3 regions of the Paenibacillus sp. FSL R7-0179 genome follow, and region 1 is predicted to be linked to each of the others. Evidence: riboswitches for the same ligand, from Rfam matches in the RefSeq annotation. Region 1 holds a riboswitch; each other region holds the start of a gene.

Region 1 (6,024 bases):
GGTTGAGGGGTTAACAGGTGTTGAACTAGAGGGGGACAGACTCTCTCATGACGTATTTGATGATTTTAACCGGGAGCACTATGATCTTCACTTTCTGACTCCATACCGGGACCAGCAAGCAGCATGGGTGAATACGGTTGAACGTCCCGGTTACTTGCGCATTCATGGAGAGAATTCTTTCTTCTCGCAGATCAATCCGGCGATGTTGGCCACACGTGCTACCTCCCTTCATTATGAAGTTCAGACCAAGGTGGAGTTTCATCCCGATCATTACTCGGAAACGGCGGGGATGGGGCTATACTATGATTCGAATAATTGGCTGTACGTTCACTTGACCCACTCCGAATCAAAGGGCACTGTTCTATCTGTGCTGCAGGCCAAGCTGGGGGAACGCACCGAGCGGGTCCACCATTACATTCCAGTCCCTGAAGACACAGCGGAGCTCAAGCTGATCTACCACTCAGGCATCGCGAGTATCCTTTACCGCTTGGGGGATAACGGGGATTGGCAAGCTTTTGTAGAGAATATCGATGCTCTCTATCTGTCGGATGAAGGCGTGAACGGGGAGCCGGGGGAGATCGGCGGATTTACAGGCTTGTTCAATTTCATCGGTTCTGTTGATGCCCACCAGCATGACTCCTTCGCTGATTTCGAGTACTATAGAGTGAAGAATTACTAACAGGAGTGGTGAATGGTTGTGAAGAAAAGCAGACAAACCCCAATGCTGGTTGGGGCCTCTATCCTGCTCATTATTGTCAGCAGCTTGATCCCCTCGGATCAGTCGACATGGCTGGGGGCGTTACAGACCCTAATGCTGGGAGCCGGATTACTCGGCTGCTGTATGGCTTTTTGGCGGTTTGCCAAGGGCGGCAAGGGTGGTAAGAGCGGGAAAGGCAAGAGCTGAGTTCTATGTACTGAACAGTTGGCGGAGACAGGATCGGTTCATGGGATGGTTGAGCTATGAAAGGTGAGCCAGGCACAGTATGGGTGCGTGATGGCGCTGAGAGTCAAGGACTAAGTCGCGGCGGATGCTGCGGCTTTTTTTGATATGCTGTGGGGTCCCGCAAAGTACCTCAGTCATCATCGAAGCCAGAGCCCCATTTTGAGGGGCGGATTTTGTTTTGTAGGCGGACTCAGAGGCCTTTATTTTGTGAAAAAGACCGATTATCTCCCCGTTGCGGACTGAGAGGACGTTAACGGGCTGTTTGGAGCGCCAAATGAGGCAGAATGGGTTAATTAAGCGCCTCTCAGTCCGCATGGACTTCAGAACAGTCTCATTTGCCGAAATAGCGGATTTGTAGTCCGCAGCCCGCCCGCCACATCAGACTCCTTCTGCCGCATCCGTATCCTGATTCCGCCACATCAGACTCCTTCTGCCGCATCCGTATCCTAATTCCGCCACAGCCAACTCGTTCCGCCGCACTCATTCCTGTATCCCACGAATCCCGCGTTATTCCCAGTCTCATCCCGCCGAAGGGCGGTGGACCGCAGGCAAGGCCGAATGTGCGGCTGCCATCTGTTCGCGTATTCCTCTAAGCCGGGCCTTCAGCTCGGGGATGCTGCACTCCAGGATCTGGCTGATGTCGGGCAAGGGGAGCTGGATGCCGTACCATAAGGCACTGGCAACGTGATCGTCCCAGTTGAGCACAGAAGCGGAGCGGCTATGGTTCCGCGCGAGCGCGGCACATTGGCGGATGCACTCTCTGTAAGCAGACGCAGCAGCGCTGTCTCCAGTGAGGCTGCCCTTCAGCCACAGTGGATGGAGGGCAGCGAAGGTGGCGGTGGTTGCTTGTTCGGCGCGGGCGCCTTTGTCCAGCAGCAGGCAGCTAAGCGCATAGACGGGACCGCTATATTGCTGGGTGTAGTGGTTGAACCCGGCAGCAGCTGTCAGTTTGGGCGGTAAGGGGTCAGGCATGTGGTCACGTTCCTTTCAGAATCTATACTGTGCAGTTCATTCCAGCGCGCAAAAAACCGCAGGCAGAGGAGGACCTCTGCCTGCGGTTGTGGGTAACAGGGCGTAAGACGCCTGGCACAAAAGCTTGGCGGATCAGGACTCTCTCCTTACGCTTACGAGGTTAGCTGTCGGATTCGGACGGTGAGAGTCGCCCTACCTGCCGGAGACCTGCGCGTGGCATTCTCCTTCGGATTCACCCCAAGTCGGCCTGACGGCCGGATGGTTCCCCCGTTTTCCACATGACGGAAATTCAGCGTGCATGCATATGCTCATTTTCATGAATGCATTCATTTGCTTTCAACACGAATCATACTCTCTTCGGAGGGGGTTTGTAAAAATGGAAAAGAGTGCTATTCGCCTTGTTTTCAGCAAATGCCTGAATAGCTGCGCATAGGAAAGCCAAAACACCTATATGTAGCAGATTATCCGCCATTTATCTCGCTCAAGCGCTGTTTTTTATTTTTGGCAGACGGCGGTGGGGATGAAGGCCCCTTGTATTAGACTACCACCACAGCGGAACCTTCTGATTCTTCCAGGCAATAATCCGCTTCACCTCACGAACGGCTCCTGTTGTAATCTCATAGCCGCTACGCTCGGTGGCATGAAGGTCCAGGAAATGCAGCATCCCTCCATAAGTCCCCACGGCCAGCAATGTCTCATCCGCATTGACAGCTAAGCCTGATATAGTGCTTCCGGCATAATAACGCCACAGCTCCCGCCCCTCTAGGTCAATGAGCGTCAAGTAGCCATAGGCGTCGCCAATGACAACACCGTCCTTCAGCGCTGCCGCCGCATATACCCGGGCCTCCTCGTTGACAAGCGGATATTCCTGATCTGGCAGAAGCTTGCCTGCTTCCGCATCTTCAAGGGACACGGCGAGGGTAACGCCATTATAGAAGTGGCAGGCATTGTACCATACGCTATGCTGGTCCTTCGTAAATATAGTATAGTGCGGGTAGCTCGATTCCGGATTGAATAAGTGAACCTGTCCTGAAGTTGTGTCATATAAAAGATGGTCGCTGCCCTGGCTGCCGTAGGCAATCCATCTTCCGTCCGGTGAGACGGCACCATGCGGCATGTCAATTTCAATATGCTCCATCTCATCTGCTTTATATTCTTCGAGATCAGGATGCAGCAGCTTCACCTCCCAGGGCTTATCCAGCGCTTGCTGGACCAGGAAAATTCCCTGGCTCGTAACAAGCAATAACGCCCCGCCCCCGTTAAAAGGAATGATCTCCTCCAAGGGTAACTCCTGGTCCAGGCTGTCTAAGTTCAAAACAGTAAAGTCCGGGTCCAGCGCTTGAATCGTTCCATTTAGCTCACGCCATGAAAGCTCGGCAACGACCTCTCCCTGCAACTCGCTGTTCATGGATTGCATAATGGTAATGCCTTGAGTTCCGGCGAGCGCATAGAACTGATTATCAGGAGATGCCCCAACCAGGCTAAACTCGTCGAATACGGAAATAACATCCTTATACACAGCCACAACTGCATTCTTCTCCCAGGGTGAGCCTATGCTGAACACCACAGCATCATCACTGATGAAATGGATACCGCGAACCGCCTGCATCTCCTTCTGAAAGTGGCCGGAGAGCGGCCACGTTGCCGCCGGCAATTGCGCCCGCAGCTCAGCAATTTCACCATGCTCATTAGCTCCCCGAATCATCTTATAGATTGTGGCGGCGAGGGCCCCGCGTGTATCCTCTACGGGTTCATCTCCCGCCTTGTCCCAGCCTTCAGTCAGTCCCTTATGTACGAATTGATTGACGTCGCTCGCATAACGCTGTCCTTCTTCACGCCATTTGGCGGCCTGCTCATCTTGTAGCCAGTTCAATTAATCAGTCCTCCTGTTCCTCCAGATATATATAAATATACATATTTTACATCAATGAATCGCAAAAAAAAGGTGCTGCTCCTGTTGAGAGGACAGCACCTTTGTGTATATTACAGAACAGCAGCATCCATAAGCTCCTGGAGCTCAGGAAGATTGAAGCCCTTGACTGCCCGGTCCCCGGATACGGTGACCGGAATGCCCATGAAGCCCAGCTTCTCCACTTCCTCCTGATAGACGGAGCTTGTCATCACATCCCGCACCTCGAAGGGAATGCCTTTGCTCTCCAGCAGCTGCTTGACCTGATTGCATTCGCTGCAACCGGAGGTCGAGTAGACAATTACGTTCCCGCTCATTGTTCCACTGCTTCCTTTATCGCTTTTTGGGTAATCTTCCAGTGTGAGGTGTTCCAGCGGACTTGGCTGTCCTCCAGCAGGAAGATTTGCGGGGATTCATGCTTGATTCCGAAATCCTCAGCAATCTGATTGGAGACAGGACGGTCTTCGATTACATGGACAACGGCGGCAGGAGTATCTGAATGCTGTGCATAGGCCTGGAATTCCTCGTTGGCCTTGGCGCTGATCGGGCAGGTGGTGCTGTGCTTGAAGAGCAGTTTTTTGCCAGGCTGCCCGATATATTGCTGTAATTCTTCCTTAGTGTGAATTTGTTGAATAGACATCGGAGGATCACCTTCCTGGGTAAGAGTTAATGAAACCTGTTGTCAACAATTGTGTTGTTAACAACTATTAATCTTGATTGTAGCATAGTTCAAAATTAAAGCAAAAATAAAGTTCAGCTTAGCCCGCCCCTCCCTTGCAGGATGTTGTTAACGGCCTCAGGCCATGCTAATGTGAGAGGGATGAACCTAGGCTCGGTGCATAATCATGCAGATATGAGGGGGGAGCTCATGAAAAGGGTTGCTTGTGTTACCGGTGCTGACCGTGGACTGGGATTGTGCCTCGTTCGATCTCTTTTGGAGAGTAAGTACATGGTGTTTGCCGGACAGTATTTGCCGGACCTTGCGCTACTTGAAGCTTTGAAAGCGCAATACCCGGATAGCCTGAGGATGGTCCCTCTTGATATCGGCAATGCAGGGAGCGTAAAGGAGGCGGCACGGAGTATTGCCGGAAGTACAGGGCACCTTGATATGATAGTCAATAACGCGGGGATTATCCACCGGTCGGATGATGCAACGGTGCTCGTGGATATGGATGATGAAGCGATGGCGGAGATCTATAACGTGAACACGCTGGGTGCGCTGAGGGTAAGTAATGCATTAATGGGCTTACTGCTGCAAGGCCGCCAGCGTCTGGTGGTTAATATCTCGTCGGAGGCCGGAAGCATCGGACGGAACAAGCGGATCAATATGTATGGCTATTGTATGTCCAAGGCCGCGCTTAATATGCAGTCTTCGCTGCTGCACAATCATCTGCGTGCGATGGGCGGACAAGTGCTGGTCTTCCATCCCGGCTGGCTACAGACCTATATGAACGGGGAGAAGGATGCGCAGGCGTCTGTAACTCCTGAAGAATCAGCAGGCAAGATTATGACGATCGTTCATAACCATAAGATGTATCTGGCTGAAGAACCGGCTTATATCGATCTGGACGGCAATCTCTGGCCCTGGTGATACGAACATTCAGACAGGCTATCTTGGCAAAAGAGAGGTGTGTACATCATGTCTTCATACAAAGCACTGGCGTTCGGCAGCTATACCGAAGTGAAGTATCATCCCTTCGAGGGAGTGGACCGTGAACTGGAGCAGCTCCTTGAGCCTGAGCTCCAGGTGGTCTCTACGGAGGATTATGGACGGATGAACCGGGCAGAGCTGGCAGAGTGCAGCCTGGTGATCTCCTATACGGAGTTCTCCGAGGAGCAGATACCCCCTGCACAGAGCGGGGCCCTGCTTGCTTATGTGGCTGGCGGCGGCGGGCTGCTTGTCGTGCACAACGGCATATCCCTGCAGCGCAATCAGGAGCTTGGGGCGATGCTTGGTGCCCGGTTCACCCACCATCCGGCATTCTCAGCGCTGCAGATGAAGGTGGCAACGCCGGAGCACTCGATTATGCAGGGGGTCTCTGATTTTGTGATAGAGGACGAGCCTTACTATTTCGAGCAGCATCCCCACTTCAAGACAACGGTGCTGGCCGAATATCCGCATGACGGGGCGATGAGACCGGCGGCATGGTGCCATCCCTTCGGCGAAGGACGGGTGGTCTATCTGATGCCTGGGCACCAT
Region 2 (6,024 bases), 580 kb from region 1:
GCTGTAATACTGGACGGCAATACTCAGGCTGCCGTACTCCTTGCCGCCTGGAGACGCCGCCATACGCTCAGCAACCTCCTTCTGGATCATGACTACGATATTATCCAGCGGCAGCTTCTCCTCCAGCAGCTTCATCAGGATGGGAGTAGTCACATAATACGGCAGGTTAGCTACGACGCTAACCCGGTCCCTGCCCGCGAAATCCTCAGCGAACAGCTCCTGCAGATTCACCTTCAGCACATCGTCGTTACGGATCTTCACATGGGAATATGGCGACAGGACATCTCTAAGAATCGGAATCAGCCTGCGGTCAATCTCTACCGCAGTGACAGCCCCGGCTGTCATCGCCAGCCGTTCCGTCAGTGCTCCGATCCCCGGCCCAATCTCAAGCGCACCGGCTGTGCTGTCCAGTCCGGCGGCATCCACGATTTTATCCAGAATATTCTGATCAATCAGAAAGTTCTGGCCCAGGCTTTTTTTGAAGGAGAATCCGTAACGCTGAATTATCGCTTTGGTTCTTGTTGGGGACGAGATATTCTCGATACCGCTCATGAAGTAATGCCTCCCTGATCAATTTGGGCGAGGGCCTGCGCGAATTCTTCGCGGGTAATGCCGAACATCGCCAGACGTTTGTACAGCTGCTTGCCATTGCAATAACCGATACCGAGCAGATTGCCAAGCTGCATTCTGCGCTCAGCCGCCCGGGGATGCACCATCAGCCCTGCGGCCATGAGTTCATCCAGCCCGATGATAGCCGGTGCCCCCTCGAAGGAGGTATGTACATGCTCCAGCGCATGGCGGATAGCCTCAGGCGAAGCATTCTCTATTCCGACATCCCCCTTGCGGGTAGCATCCTTCTCCGGGATGAAGGCATGCTTGCAGCCCGGCACCTTGGCCGCGACGATTTTGCGGATTCGCTCTCCGGCATGATCCGGGTCGGTAAGAATGATAACACCCCGGCGCTCCATGGCCAGCCTGATCTTGGCAATGACCCTGCTATCCACTGCCGAACCCCCGGTTTCAATTGTATCGGCCTCAACCGCCCGCTTAACGGCAACGGTATCACTTTTCCCTTCAACCACAATTAGCTCTTTAATCATAAATAATTTTACTCCTTACTCCAGAACGCAAAAAGAAGAGGATTCGCTCCCCTTCTTTTTGGCTAAAGAATGTATAAGTGATGAGCGGCAGCTCTCTAAAATTCCGTAAGTGCTTCCCTCACTATATCGTATTAACCGTTAATTTGCAAAAGACATTACTTTTAGTTCAGCTCCGGCTTCACAGGTCCGATCACATAAAGTGTGCGCGACTTGCGGCCGAAATTACGGGCATGGCTCAGCGAATCGTAATAGACATCCACCTTGTTGCCTTTGATGGCACCGCCGGTATCCTCTGCTCGGCGAAACCCTAATCCTTCAATGTACACCCACCAGCCAATTGGTATAACACTGGGATCTACAGCTATAGTGCGGCCTTCCGTTACGCGTGTGCCGGAGGCAGTACGTGTTCCAATACCCGGTTCCTGCGACGAATACGCGGTCATGGATACGTTTTTGATCATTCTTTTATACTCGAAATCCACACCAGCCTTACTGGTAACATTGCTGGCCTTTGCGCTGGCTTTAGATGACTTGGAGGTTGTTACAGGTTTGGAGACTTTGGCAGTAACTACGACGGGCTTAGGAAGCGGCTTGGTTCCAATGGCAATGACTTTGTCCTTGGTAACCGTCTGTACTTCCTTGCCGATCATGCGCATGGATGCCAGCTCGCCATCTTGATAGATCTTCTCGATGTGCTGAATCATTACGCCAGGCCTACCTGCCTGTGCCACTCTTACGGTTCCCTTGGTCAATGAGGGGTCTGCTGTCTTAATGACCCGGAAAGGCAAATTAGTTGTCCGTTGGACCACATGCTTGTTAATCCGGACAATTTTGATTTCCATGTCTGCAGATACTGCGGTGTCTAGCGAAGGGTAAATCTTGTCTAAGCCTTCCAGGCTGTAGCCCAGCTTGCTGATGGCCTGACCAATGGTATCCTCGGTCGTAAATAACGTCTCGGTCTTTCCGTCTACGGTAAGAGCGAACTTTTGCGCAGTGTTAATCACGATACGGTCGCCGTCTTTTATTTCATCACTAAGGCCAATAGATAATTCATCATGCGCCTGCAGCGTAATCTGTTCCTTAGCCAGCACATCACTGAACAGCGTTTCCCGCGTCTCCAGTGTCTGTACCTGTCCGTCTATTACTAGGGTAATTTCTTTTTTGCTCAGACCGTGTACGTACAGCAGTATTAACAGTGCGATAACAATCGATGCCACACCGGCAAGTAAAACTACGCGGGGATTTACTTGCTTCAACCGTAATGCGAAAGACCTGCTGGATGATTGCGAATCATGGGATACCTCTGGTTGGAATACGCCCACTCTTTCCATCCTCCTTACATAGCCCCGTCGTCCAAGTTATATCAAGGTAGACTGTATCATTTCTGACGAAACTAGGTTTGAGTTTGCAACAGGATACGCCCGCACTTGCTTCAGCGTTTCCTGCTCATGGATCGCCTGCTCGGCATAGGTACTCCGGAGATCTGTTATATAACAGTATGCCGGGAGCATCCTCATTATTCAAAACAAAAGAAGCCTAAAAAAGAGTTCATAGAGGACTCTTTCGTGGCTTCCCGGTGTCGAATACGTCGGAATGCTTATGCACGAGGTTTCCTCTCTTACTTGCGCTTACGGGGTTAGCTGTCGGGTTCGGACATAAGAGAGACGCCCTATCTCAGGTCACCCGCTCACGGCGGTTGCCCTCAAATTCACCCCAAGACCACGTAAAGAAATCAAATAATGCCTGCGGCAATTCTGCGTTAGTACTCTTGTACGTTCATGCGGCAGAGCATTATTGGTTCCCCCATTCTCCACTTCCGGAGACTCAGCGAGACGATCCATGAAATTAGTGACTGTCACAGTTACAACAGCTCACTGCACTGAAAAGATGATATCCTGTTTTGATACATGTTGTAAAGGACGATTCAACCACGTTTACGTAAAAAAATGATTAAAATATTGTAATAATCGGCCGTTTTTCCGTTATAAAAGTTTAATATATCCGCTATACTTCATTTTTCACCGCTTTTACTCCCGTTTTCAGAGTATTCCAAATCGTTCCAGTGCGTTCGCATACGTAATTTCCGCCAATTCCTGTAATTCAATCCCTTTTATTGCCGCGGCCGCCTCCGCTACCAGTCTCACATGAGCAGTCTCATTTCGCTTGCCCCGGAAGGGGTGCGGAGTCAGATATGGGGAGTCGGTTTCGATCAACAGCCGGTCCAGCGGAGTCTGGGCAAGCACCTCTTTGGGCACACGTGCATTCTTGAACGTAATCGGTCCTCCAAAAGAAAGATGGAAGCCCAAATCAAGACACATTTTGGCACTTTCCCAGCTGCCGGAGAAGGAGTGCATTACGCCGCCAACCTCGCCTGCCTTCTCCTCTCGTAGGATGCGGATCACATCTTCATGAGCATCGCGGTTATGAATACAGATTGGCATCTTCAGCTCACGGGCCAGCCCGATCTGCTTGCGGAATACTTCATGCTGCACATCCTTAGGGGAGGTGTCCCAATAGTAATCCAGTCCAATCTCACCGATGGCAACCACCTTGGGATGAGTGCACAGGGAGGCGATCCATTCCAGATCTCCGTCCTTCATCGTGATGGCATCCTGAGGATGCCAGCCAACAGCTGCATAAATATAATCATATTTCTCGGCAAGCTGCATGGTCGTCGGTATCGTGTCCCGGTTAAAGCCGATGTTGATCATCTTACTGACGCCAGCTTCCAGTGCCCTGGCAATGACCTCTTCGCGGTCTTCGTCGAATTGTGGAGCGTCCAGATGGGTATGGGTGTCGAATAACTGCATTACATTACATCCTTTCGGCCTGTTATTGTATCTATAATTCCAAGCTTGATCGGTTATTTGGCAAAAATCTCTGCGATGGACGCCGGCAGCTGTGGAAGGGCTTTCTGCAGCCTATCCTGCGGAAAATACAGATGGTGTCTGCCGCGGTGAATACCGCTGATGGAGCGGACAATATCCGAGACCTCGGAGATTTCCCTCAGCCGCTCATGCTTGTCCAGAAGCAGGATCTGCTTGCTGTCAAAGCCGTCTCCCGGACGGAATACGTCATAAGGAAGATCGGTGGGATAATCAATTTCCAGGTCATAATCGGGCCGGAGTCCCGCACCGGCAAAGCTGCGGCGGATTTCGCCAATTCTGTCTGCATCGAGATGCTCCATCTCTACATATTTATACAGTTTACGATGGATAAACCGGCTGCACAAGTCGCTCAGGATCTCATCCTCCTCCAGCGTCCACTGCATGAAGGCAGTCTGCATCAAGGCTTCATCCAGCAGCAAATACTGCCCGACCGTTACCTCTCCGCTGAACAGATCACTTAAAGGCTCGATCATGAAACGGAAGGCATGCTGCTGCTGCACCAGTTCCTTGGCCCGGCGGAGAATCTGTCTGAGAATAATCTCTGAGCTGCGGGTTACCGGATGGAAATAGACCTGCCAGTACATCTGATACCGCGACATCAGGTAATCCTCAATCGCATGCATCCCCGATTCCTTCACAACCACCCGGCCGTCATAAGGACGCAGCATCCGCAGAATCCGGTCGATGTCGATGGTTCCATAATTCACCCCTGTATAATAGGCATCCCGCAGCAGATAATCCATCCGGTCAGCATCAAGCGGTCCCGACACCAAATTGACAACAATTTCATGCTCATAGGTTTTAGAGATGACCGAGGCCACTTTACCGGGGAAATCTTCAGCCACATCACGCAGAATAGCAGTGATCTCTGTATCCTCCAGAATGATACGGCAGGTCCAGTCTTCATGATCCATTTCGAAAGCTTCTTCTATAGAATGTGAAAAGGGGCCATGCCCCAAATCATGCAGCAGTGCCGCACATAGGGTAAGCAGTCTCTCCTCCGGCATCCAGTCCTTGTAGCCGCTCCGTTCAAACTGGGAGATAATCCTCCGCGTAATCTCATATACCCCCAAAGAATGGGAGAACCGGCTGTGTTCCGCCCCATGAAAGGTCAAATAGGAGGTGCCCAGCTGCCGGATGCGCCGCAGACGCTGGAACTCCATAGTATTGATCAGTCTCCAGATAATAGTGTCCTGTACGTGGATATAATTGTGAACCGGGTCCTTAAATACCTTCTCTTCTGACAGCGGTTGCTTCATGAAATCATCTCCTTTTCTTGTTATATATACTACATTGTCGCTATTTGTCGAATAATAGCGATTTATACACTGCCAAATCGACAACATCTTCATAAGCTATTTTAGAGTGATTTCCCCGGTCAAACGCGGAATAAATGTAGTCTCAAAAGATTCCTTAAAATTAGCCTGAAAAAAGGTTGACTGTTTTGGGAATGGTTGGTATTATAAATATCATAAAACAGTGAAGAATGTCGAATAATGACGCTTTTGAACATTGAGAGGAGCAACGATTGTAATGATGAAATCAACAGGAATTGTACGTAAGGTAGATGAGCTTGGACGGGTCGTTATTCCAATTGAATTGCGTCGCACCCTGGGCATTGGAGAAAAAGATGCGCTCGAGATTTACGTGGACGGTGAGCGGATCATGCTTAAGAAATACGAGCCTGCTTGCATTTTCTGCGGCAATGCTGAGAATGTAACTTACTTCAAGGGTAAAATTGTTTGCCATGAATGCATTTCGGCTATCCCTACCCCTGTGACAAACTAAAATAAATAGGGTATAATAGGAACTAATCCAATTGTTAATTCTAACCTTTTTATATCTCCTTGGCCTCCCGTTCGCGCGGGAGGTATTTTTTTTATGTGCTTTTTGGGGACTTTCCCCGGATACCCCTTTTTTTAAAAAAAATCTAACGGACCGAAAAGACCTTATTCCCACGAGAACGCCACCTTTTGCAGCGTAACGGACTCAGACGACCTTATCGTCCTTCTACGAGTCGTTTTGGAGCTGAATGG
Region 3 (6,024 bases), 510 kb from region 1:
TGCAGCAATACTGGAATGGCGAGGGTAAGTCTACTTCCTTCGAGTTAGCGTATAAAGCGCCGCTGGTCTCCGCAGAGATCGATCCGGGGCATTCCATTCTGCTGGAGAGCAGGCATCTAAATAATTTCAGAATGGCGGAGCTTGAGCCGCGTACACTCTCCCGCTGGACGCTTAGCGCATCTACTCTGCTTGAAACCCTGCTCGGAACTCTTGTCTGGTGAGGTGAAGGAATGGTGAAAAGTTCAATTGCCCGCGGTTGGATCAGTATGAAAGAGCAGTTCTATATATTGATTCTGCTATTTATCTACCGGCTGTTCTGGGGATATTTCCTGTACAAATTCATTAAAAGCGCGGTTGTCCCCGTCCTGCTCCGCTACCCGGATGCGAATGCCGGCGGCAGCGGAATAGGCAGGCTGCTGTACTATATCGAAGGTCAGACCGCGCTGCGCACCGACCCTGCCGTGCAGCACTGGCTGTGGATGCTGCTGGCGCTGACAGTGCTAAGGCTGCTGGTGACTCCCTTTATCCGTGCAGGGCTGCTGCATGAGCTTCACCAGGAGCGCGCCGGAGCGCGGGGACTGTTCTTTTTTCCCGGAATGAGAAAATATGGGCTACCGATGCTGGTGTTCGGCATAGCCGAATGGGCGCTAACCCTCCTGCCGCTCTATTGGCTGCTTCCGCGTATGTACCGTCATCTGCTTAGCGGCGTTCTCGATGTACAGCTCCTGCTCAAGCTGGTGCCTTATGTGCTAGGCTGGCTGCTCTATCTCTTCCTTGTCCGCAAGCTTCTGCTCTATATGCAGTTCGGCTATACCGCAGGTAACGGCATGTTCTCCTCGCTGCTGATCTGTCTGAAGATGCTGATGCCTTCGATCGGTATATCCGTCATTCTGGGAGCGGGAAGCCTGGCCGTAATTCTGCTCTGCAGCGCCTCTGCTCTGTTCTATCCCGGATTGCCGGCTATTATGCTCCGCCAGGCCGCTCCGCTGCCCTCCACGCTGTTCAACATGTGGGGAATCGCTGCCCAGTACCATCTCTGGTCCAGTAAATCATTTCCACAATAATAAGCTGCTGAAGCGGCATACTAAAGAGAGTCACAGCCCCTTATCAGGGAGCAGGACTCTTTTTTGCATGAACCGGAGGACAAAAGCATTTGCAAAAGAGTAAATCCTCTGATACAATGATGGCTGTACTAGTAGTAACAAACTTGTAATATTTAAAGCAAAATCTTCCGTAACTATTGCAATTTAATCAATGCCGATAAGTCACTGTTCTGGTGCATAAAACGCCGAATTCCCTGCACCGGGAAGTGGGGGAACCATATTTTGGGTGAATTGATCTCGCTTTAGAGGGGTCATAGGGGAACCTTCTACCGAATCCTTAAGCTAACCTCGCAGGCCCTGGAAGGAGTACATCTTTTGATTAGTCAGAATTTCAAGAAAAAATGCACCGCAGCAGCGCTGGGTCTTGTGATGGTATTCACACTCGGAGCAGGCAGTGCCTTCGCAGATTCCAAAATGGATACTGTGATTTCAAAAACCATTGGGACGTCGTATAAAACCGGGGGCACAACCACCAGCGGCTTCGACTGTTCCGGATTTACCAAGTATGTGTTCAAGAATGTAGGACTTTCCTTGCCCCGCACCTCGAAAGCACAGTACAAAGTTGGAACAAGTGTATCTAAGAGCAATCTGCGTTCCGGTGATCTCGTGTTCTTCAATACCCTGGGTAACGGAGTGTCCCATGTCGGTATTTATGTTGGAAACGGGAAGTTCGCACAGTCCTCAAGTTCACGTGGTGTAACCATCAGTTCGATGAGCCAGTCCTACTGGGCCAACCGCTACGTTGGCGCCAAACGAGTAATGAGCACAACAGCCTACCAAGCTGTCGCTTACGATTGAACCTTTTGAAGCATACCCCGAATATTTCAGCCTCTAACAACTAAATGTAACTTATACGAGCCCGGGATGATTATTGCCGTAATCATTTCCGGGTTTTTCCTTTTCCTTATTCTACCTTTTACCCGAATCTACAGCCTTGAAACAGCATTTTCTTGCAAAAACAAAGAAAAAATCATATAAAATAATGCCTGCGCATAGTTATGAGTCTTCCGAAAGGGCTATAACTCTAAAAAACAGCAAAAAAGATGCATTAATATGTTATAAGTGATTGCCAAGCGCTTTAGTCTTTGTTACAATTATCGCAGTGAGCTTTTAGTAACATTTTTGTAATTATTGAATCGCTTTTAACAAAGGTTTTGTCATGTATTGAATGAACCGCTAATCCTAATCAACAGTCGTGCCGAGTTCCCTAATGAATTAGGGAAACGGGGGAACCACTTTGGGTGAATTGACCTCCTATTCTAAGAGGGGTCATAGGGGACCTTCAACCGAACCCTTAAGCTAACCTCGTAGGCATTGGAAGGGGTATTTACTTTTGAAGAAGAAGCTAGCAGCCGCAGTACTAAGCTTGTCCATTATCTTCACCATCGGAGCAGGAAGCGCTTTCGCGGATTCCAAAATGGATAAAGTGATCGACAAAGCCATCGGAACCAAATACGTGTCCGGCGGTACATCAACTAACGGGTTTGATTGCTCCGGATTTACAATGTATGTTTTTGATAAGATCGGCATTAACCTGCCCCATCAATCCGGCTCCCAGTATCAGATGGGCACTGCCGTGTCCCGTGACGAGATAAGACCGGGCGATCTGGTATTCTTTAATACCAATGGTAAAGGCGTGTCTCATGTCGGTGTTTATGTCGGTGACGGCGAATTCGCCCATGCCTCTTCCTCACGTGGTGTAACCATCAGTTCGCTGAGTGACAGCTATTACGTCAACCGCTACGTTGGCGCCAAACGAATCATGAGTACAGATGCTTACAAGAATGTAGCTTCGGATTCCCAAGACAATGATGATGTACAATAATTTTTTGCAACCAAACGCTCTTTTCCGAGATTTTTCCCGAAATCTTGGAGAAGGGCTTTTTTTGTCTATAAAATTACTTACCCGCCTCTATATTTGTAAAACACCGATTCTATACTTTCGGAAAATAATTATTGGCGTTTGTCAAGTTTCTGCATTTCCGCAAGGAATTTGCGTCGAAACTGGCCGTTTTTGTATATAATTAATATTAAGAACAAGTGGAAACGGCCTTGCCGTCCCTTTAAAGGATGATACCGTTTCGGCTGGAAGGAGGTCTCCCCTAATGATAAGCTCCCCGTTAACCTTTTACGTGGTGCCTATGGAGCCGCAGCATGCCGCTGAGATCTGTGAGTGGAGCTACAAGCCTCCGTATAATATTTACGGCTGGATGTCCTGGGAGCAGATGCAGGCGCTGGGGGTGGAGTTCGGAGATCCGCAGCTGCGAAGTGAGCAATATGTATCTGTCGTGAACGGGCAGGGGGATCTGTGCGGCTTTGCCCAGCTCTTTCCGATGGAGGGGGTAGTCCGGCTTGGTGTCGGAATGCGGCCCGAGCTGTGCGGCCATGGGATGGGGCATCTGTTCATGAAGGCTATTGTGCAGGCAGCACAGGCGCGTTACCCGGAGCGTGAGATCGACCTGGAGGTGCTGACCTGGAACCAGCGCGCCATCCGCGCTTATCAGAAATGCGGGTTCACTATAACGGATACCTATGAACGCCGCACTCCGACCGGTAATAAGCCTTTTTATTGCATGGTCTATGAGGAATAGCACCAGAAATAGATTGATTTTCAAAAAATGGATCATTTGTGTTCATTTTTTTGACACACATACTATGATAACGCTTCACCTTCCGCTATAATGGAGTCAGCAGCTTACATGGAGGGACGGATGCAGATGCAGAAATGGATCATGAGCGGTTTGTTTTTTGCCGCCTGTGCCTTTGCAGTAATCTTAATGTTTACCTTACCCGGTAAATCTGAGGTAGCCGAACAGAACAAGCCGACCATGCCGGAGGTTGTGCTGGACGCTGCGGGCGCAGAAGCCACAGTGAAGGCCAATTGTATCTCCTGCCACGGTGACCAGCTTCAGGGCGGGGCGGGACCCAGCCTGCAGCAGGAAGGCGCTTCGCATGACGCAGCTCAGATTTACAGCATAGTCACCAAGGGCCGCGGACAGATGCCTCCCTTCAAAGACAGGCTGGCCCCTGAAGAGATTGCGAATGTAGCCTTATGGCTGGCTGAGAAGAAATAAATGTATAATGCCCGTGACGAGGATAACGAATGATCCTTGCACGGGCATTTCTATTGACCAGATATTCCTGTTGTCTTCTTAGGGGCCTTGTCCTCTAGCGGGTCTTCTCGAATGCCTCATTAAATTCATGCGCCTGGCGGAGATCGAGCTTCTCCACATCTGCAGCCAGCCGCAGAACGACCGTCTTGTAATCAATGGTGATATGCGGGTGATGCTCAAAGGCCTCCGAAATTGCCGCTACCTCATCTACAAAAGCAATTCCCTTCATATATTCACTGAACATATATTTGCGCACCAGCCTATCCCTCTCCAGCTTCCAACCCTCAAGCTTGCCGATCTGCTCCTGCAGTTGTTCCTCAGTTAATTGCAATTCGTTTCCTCCCTTGCTAAGTTAACGGTTTCTTAAGCCTGCTCTTTCCTCCAAATAAAACATCCCTCAGCTTCAGAAAGTCCAAGGGATGTGCCAGGCCAAAGATTTTTGATTAAATGTATTCTGACATCCCGGCAATTAGTACTCCACTTCCAATCTTAACATGGCCGGATGCCCGGGACAAACCAGCTGCCGCATTTTGCCCCTGCTTTATACAAGAACGACCGAAGCCAAATCTTCATCGCCCAGCAGAATGTTAATGCGGTGTGTTTCTTTATCGTACATTACAACTCCGCTGCCCACCTGAATGACCGGCTCATTGCCCAGCGCGTAGAACAGGTCTTCCGCAAGCGCCTCCCAGACCTCCTGCCTCGATTCCTCCGGCAGATTCGTCCACTCTTCAGGCTCCATTTCAAAAAAAATGTACCCGTCTGAAATCCGTCCAACGGCTCCTGTCAGTTCAACCAGAATTTCACCGTAATCTCTGCCATGCTTAACTCCCACATCAATCACTCCGTTTTCTTCGCTGATGAATAATAACCTACCTTATCTATTATAGCCGAAAAAATCACTTCACAAAAAAGGGAATGATGTCGATAAAGAAGAATATACGTGATTTGGTTACGAACAGAGTGTTCTCCCGCGGTTCAAGGACGAATTACGCGGTTAGTCGATCACTTCTTAATTCTCATGGACGAGGTGCATAAATGGAAATCTCAACAATTCTAGGCCTGGTTTTTGGTCTGATCGCAGTAGTCTGGGGGATGATACTCAAGCATGCTCCGCTTGCAAGCTTGAACAACCCCGCTGCCTATGTCATTATTTTTCTTGGCACGGCTGCCTCTATCTTCATGGCCTTTCCGATGTCGGAAGTCAAGAATTTCCCTAAGCTGCTAAAGATCCTGTTTACGAAGAAAAAAATGGTCGGCAAGCCCGAACTGATTACCATGTTCATGGAATGGGCGTCCATTACCCGCCGCGAAGGGCTGCTTGCCCTGGAGTCCAATGTCGATGAGATTGAAGATGCCTTCCTCCGAAACGGCATGCGGATGATTATTGACGGCAACGATCAGGAGTTCGTCCGGGATGTATTAATGGAAGATATTCATGCCACTGAGGACAGACATAAAGCCGGGGCCCTGATCTTCTCCCAGGCCGGGATGTACGCTCCTACGCTGGGGGTCCTCGGTGCTGTTATCGGGCTGATTGCCGCCTTGGGCGATATGAGTAATATGGACGTTCTGGCCCACGCGATTGCCGGTGCCTTCATTGCAACCCTGCTCGGGATATTCACCGGTTATGTCATGTGGCACCCTATGTCCAACAAGCTGAAGCGGATATCCAAACGCGAGATTGAAGTCCGCCTGATGATGGTGGAGGGCCTGCTCTCCATTCAGTCCGGGGTGTCTACCATTGCCATTAACCAGAAGCTGTCCGTCTTCCTGACTCCGTCCGAGCGTGCCAAGCTGAGCGAGAA

The links. A riboswitch is a leader RNA that binds a small molecule or an ion and turns the genes downstream of it on or off. The one in region 1 is predicted to bind cyclic di-AMP.
Region 2: linked by a shared signal. The riboswitch ahead of MKX63_RS04200 (3D domain-containing protein) and the one ahead of MKX63_RS01655 (hypothetical protein) in region 1 are both predicted to bind cyclic di-AMP.
Region 3: linked by a shared signal. The riboswitch ahead of MKX63_RS03845 (C40 family peptidase) and the one ahead of MKX63_RS01655 (hypothetical protein) in region 1 are both predicted to bind cyclic di-AMP.

Annotation. Positions count from the first base shown of each region.
Region 1 covers NZ_JBBOCC010000001.1:393,162-399,185, reverse strand. Annotated here, with positions in the region: gene MKX63_RS01665 (family 43 glycosylhydrolase) at 1-679, shown strand, start outside; gene MKX63_RS01660 (hypothetical protein) at 698-904, shown strand; gene MKX63_RS01655 (hypothetical protein) at 1,463-1,915, opposite strand; cyclic di-AMP (ydaO/yuaA leader) riboswitch at 2,051-2,220, opposite strand; gene MKX63_RS01650 (WD40 repeat domain-containing protein) at 2,457-3,788, opposite strand; gene MKX63_RS01645 (glutaredoxin family protein) at 3,899-4,141, opposite strand; gene ytxJ (bacillithiol system redox-active protein YtxJ) at 4,138-4,464, opposite strand; gene MKX63_RS01635 (SDR family NAD(P)-dependent oxidoreductase) at 4,645-5,415, shown strand; gene MKX63_RS01630 (ThuA domain-containing protein) at 5,464-6,024, shown strand, end outside.
Region 2 covers NZ_JBBOCC010000001.1:976,101-982,124, forward strand. Annotated here, with positions in the region: gene rsmA (16S rRNA (adenine(1518)-N(6)/adenine(1519)-N(6))-dimethyltransferase RsmA) at 1-552, opposite strand, end outside; gene rnmV (ribonuclease M5) at 549-1,100, opposite strand; gene MKX63_RS04200 (3D domain-containing protein) at 1,262-2,422, opposite strand; cyclic di-AMP (ydaO/yuaA leader) riboswitch at 2,711-2,940, opposite strand; gene MKX63_RS04205 (TatD family hydrolase) at 3,140-3,910, opposite strand; gene MKX63_RS04210 (HD domain-containing protein) at 3,964-5,247, opposite strand; gene MKX63_RS04215 (AbrB/MazE/SpoVT family DNA-binding domain-containing protein) at 5,522-5,776, shown strand.
Region 3 covers NZ_JBBOCC010000001.1:903,944-909,967, forward strand. Annotated here, with positions in the region: gene MKX63_RS03835 (M1 family metallopeptidase) at 1-221, shown strand, start outside; gene MKX63_RS03840 (hypothetical protein) at 231-1,064, shown strand; cyclic di-AMP (ydaO/yuaA leader) riboswitch at 1,277-1,415, shown strand; gene MKX63_RS03845 (C40 family peptidase) at 1,473-1,901, shown strand; cyclic di-AMP (ydaO/yuaA leader) riboswitch at 2,290-2,432, shown strand; gene MKX63_RS03850 (C40 family peptidase) at 2,437-2,928, shown strand; gene MKX63_RS03855 (GNAT family N-acetyltransferase) at 3,209-3,694, shown strand; gene MKX63_RS03860 (c-type cytochrome) at 3,821-4,177, shown strand; gene MKX63_RS03865 (4a-hydroxytetrahydrobiopterin dehydratase) at 4,272-4,547, opposite strand; gene MKX63_RS03870 (hypothetical protein) at 4,758-5,051, opposite strand; gene motA (flagellar motor stator protein MotA) at 5,255-6,024, shown strand, end outside.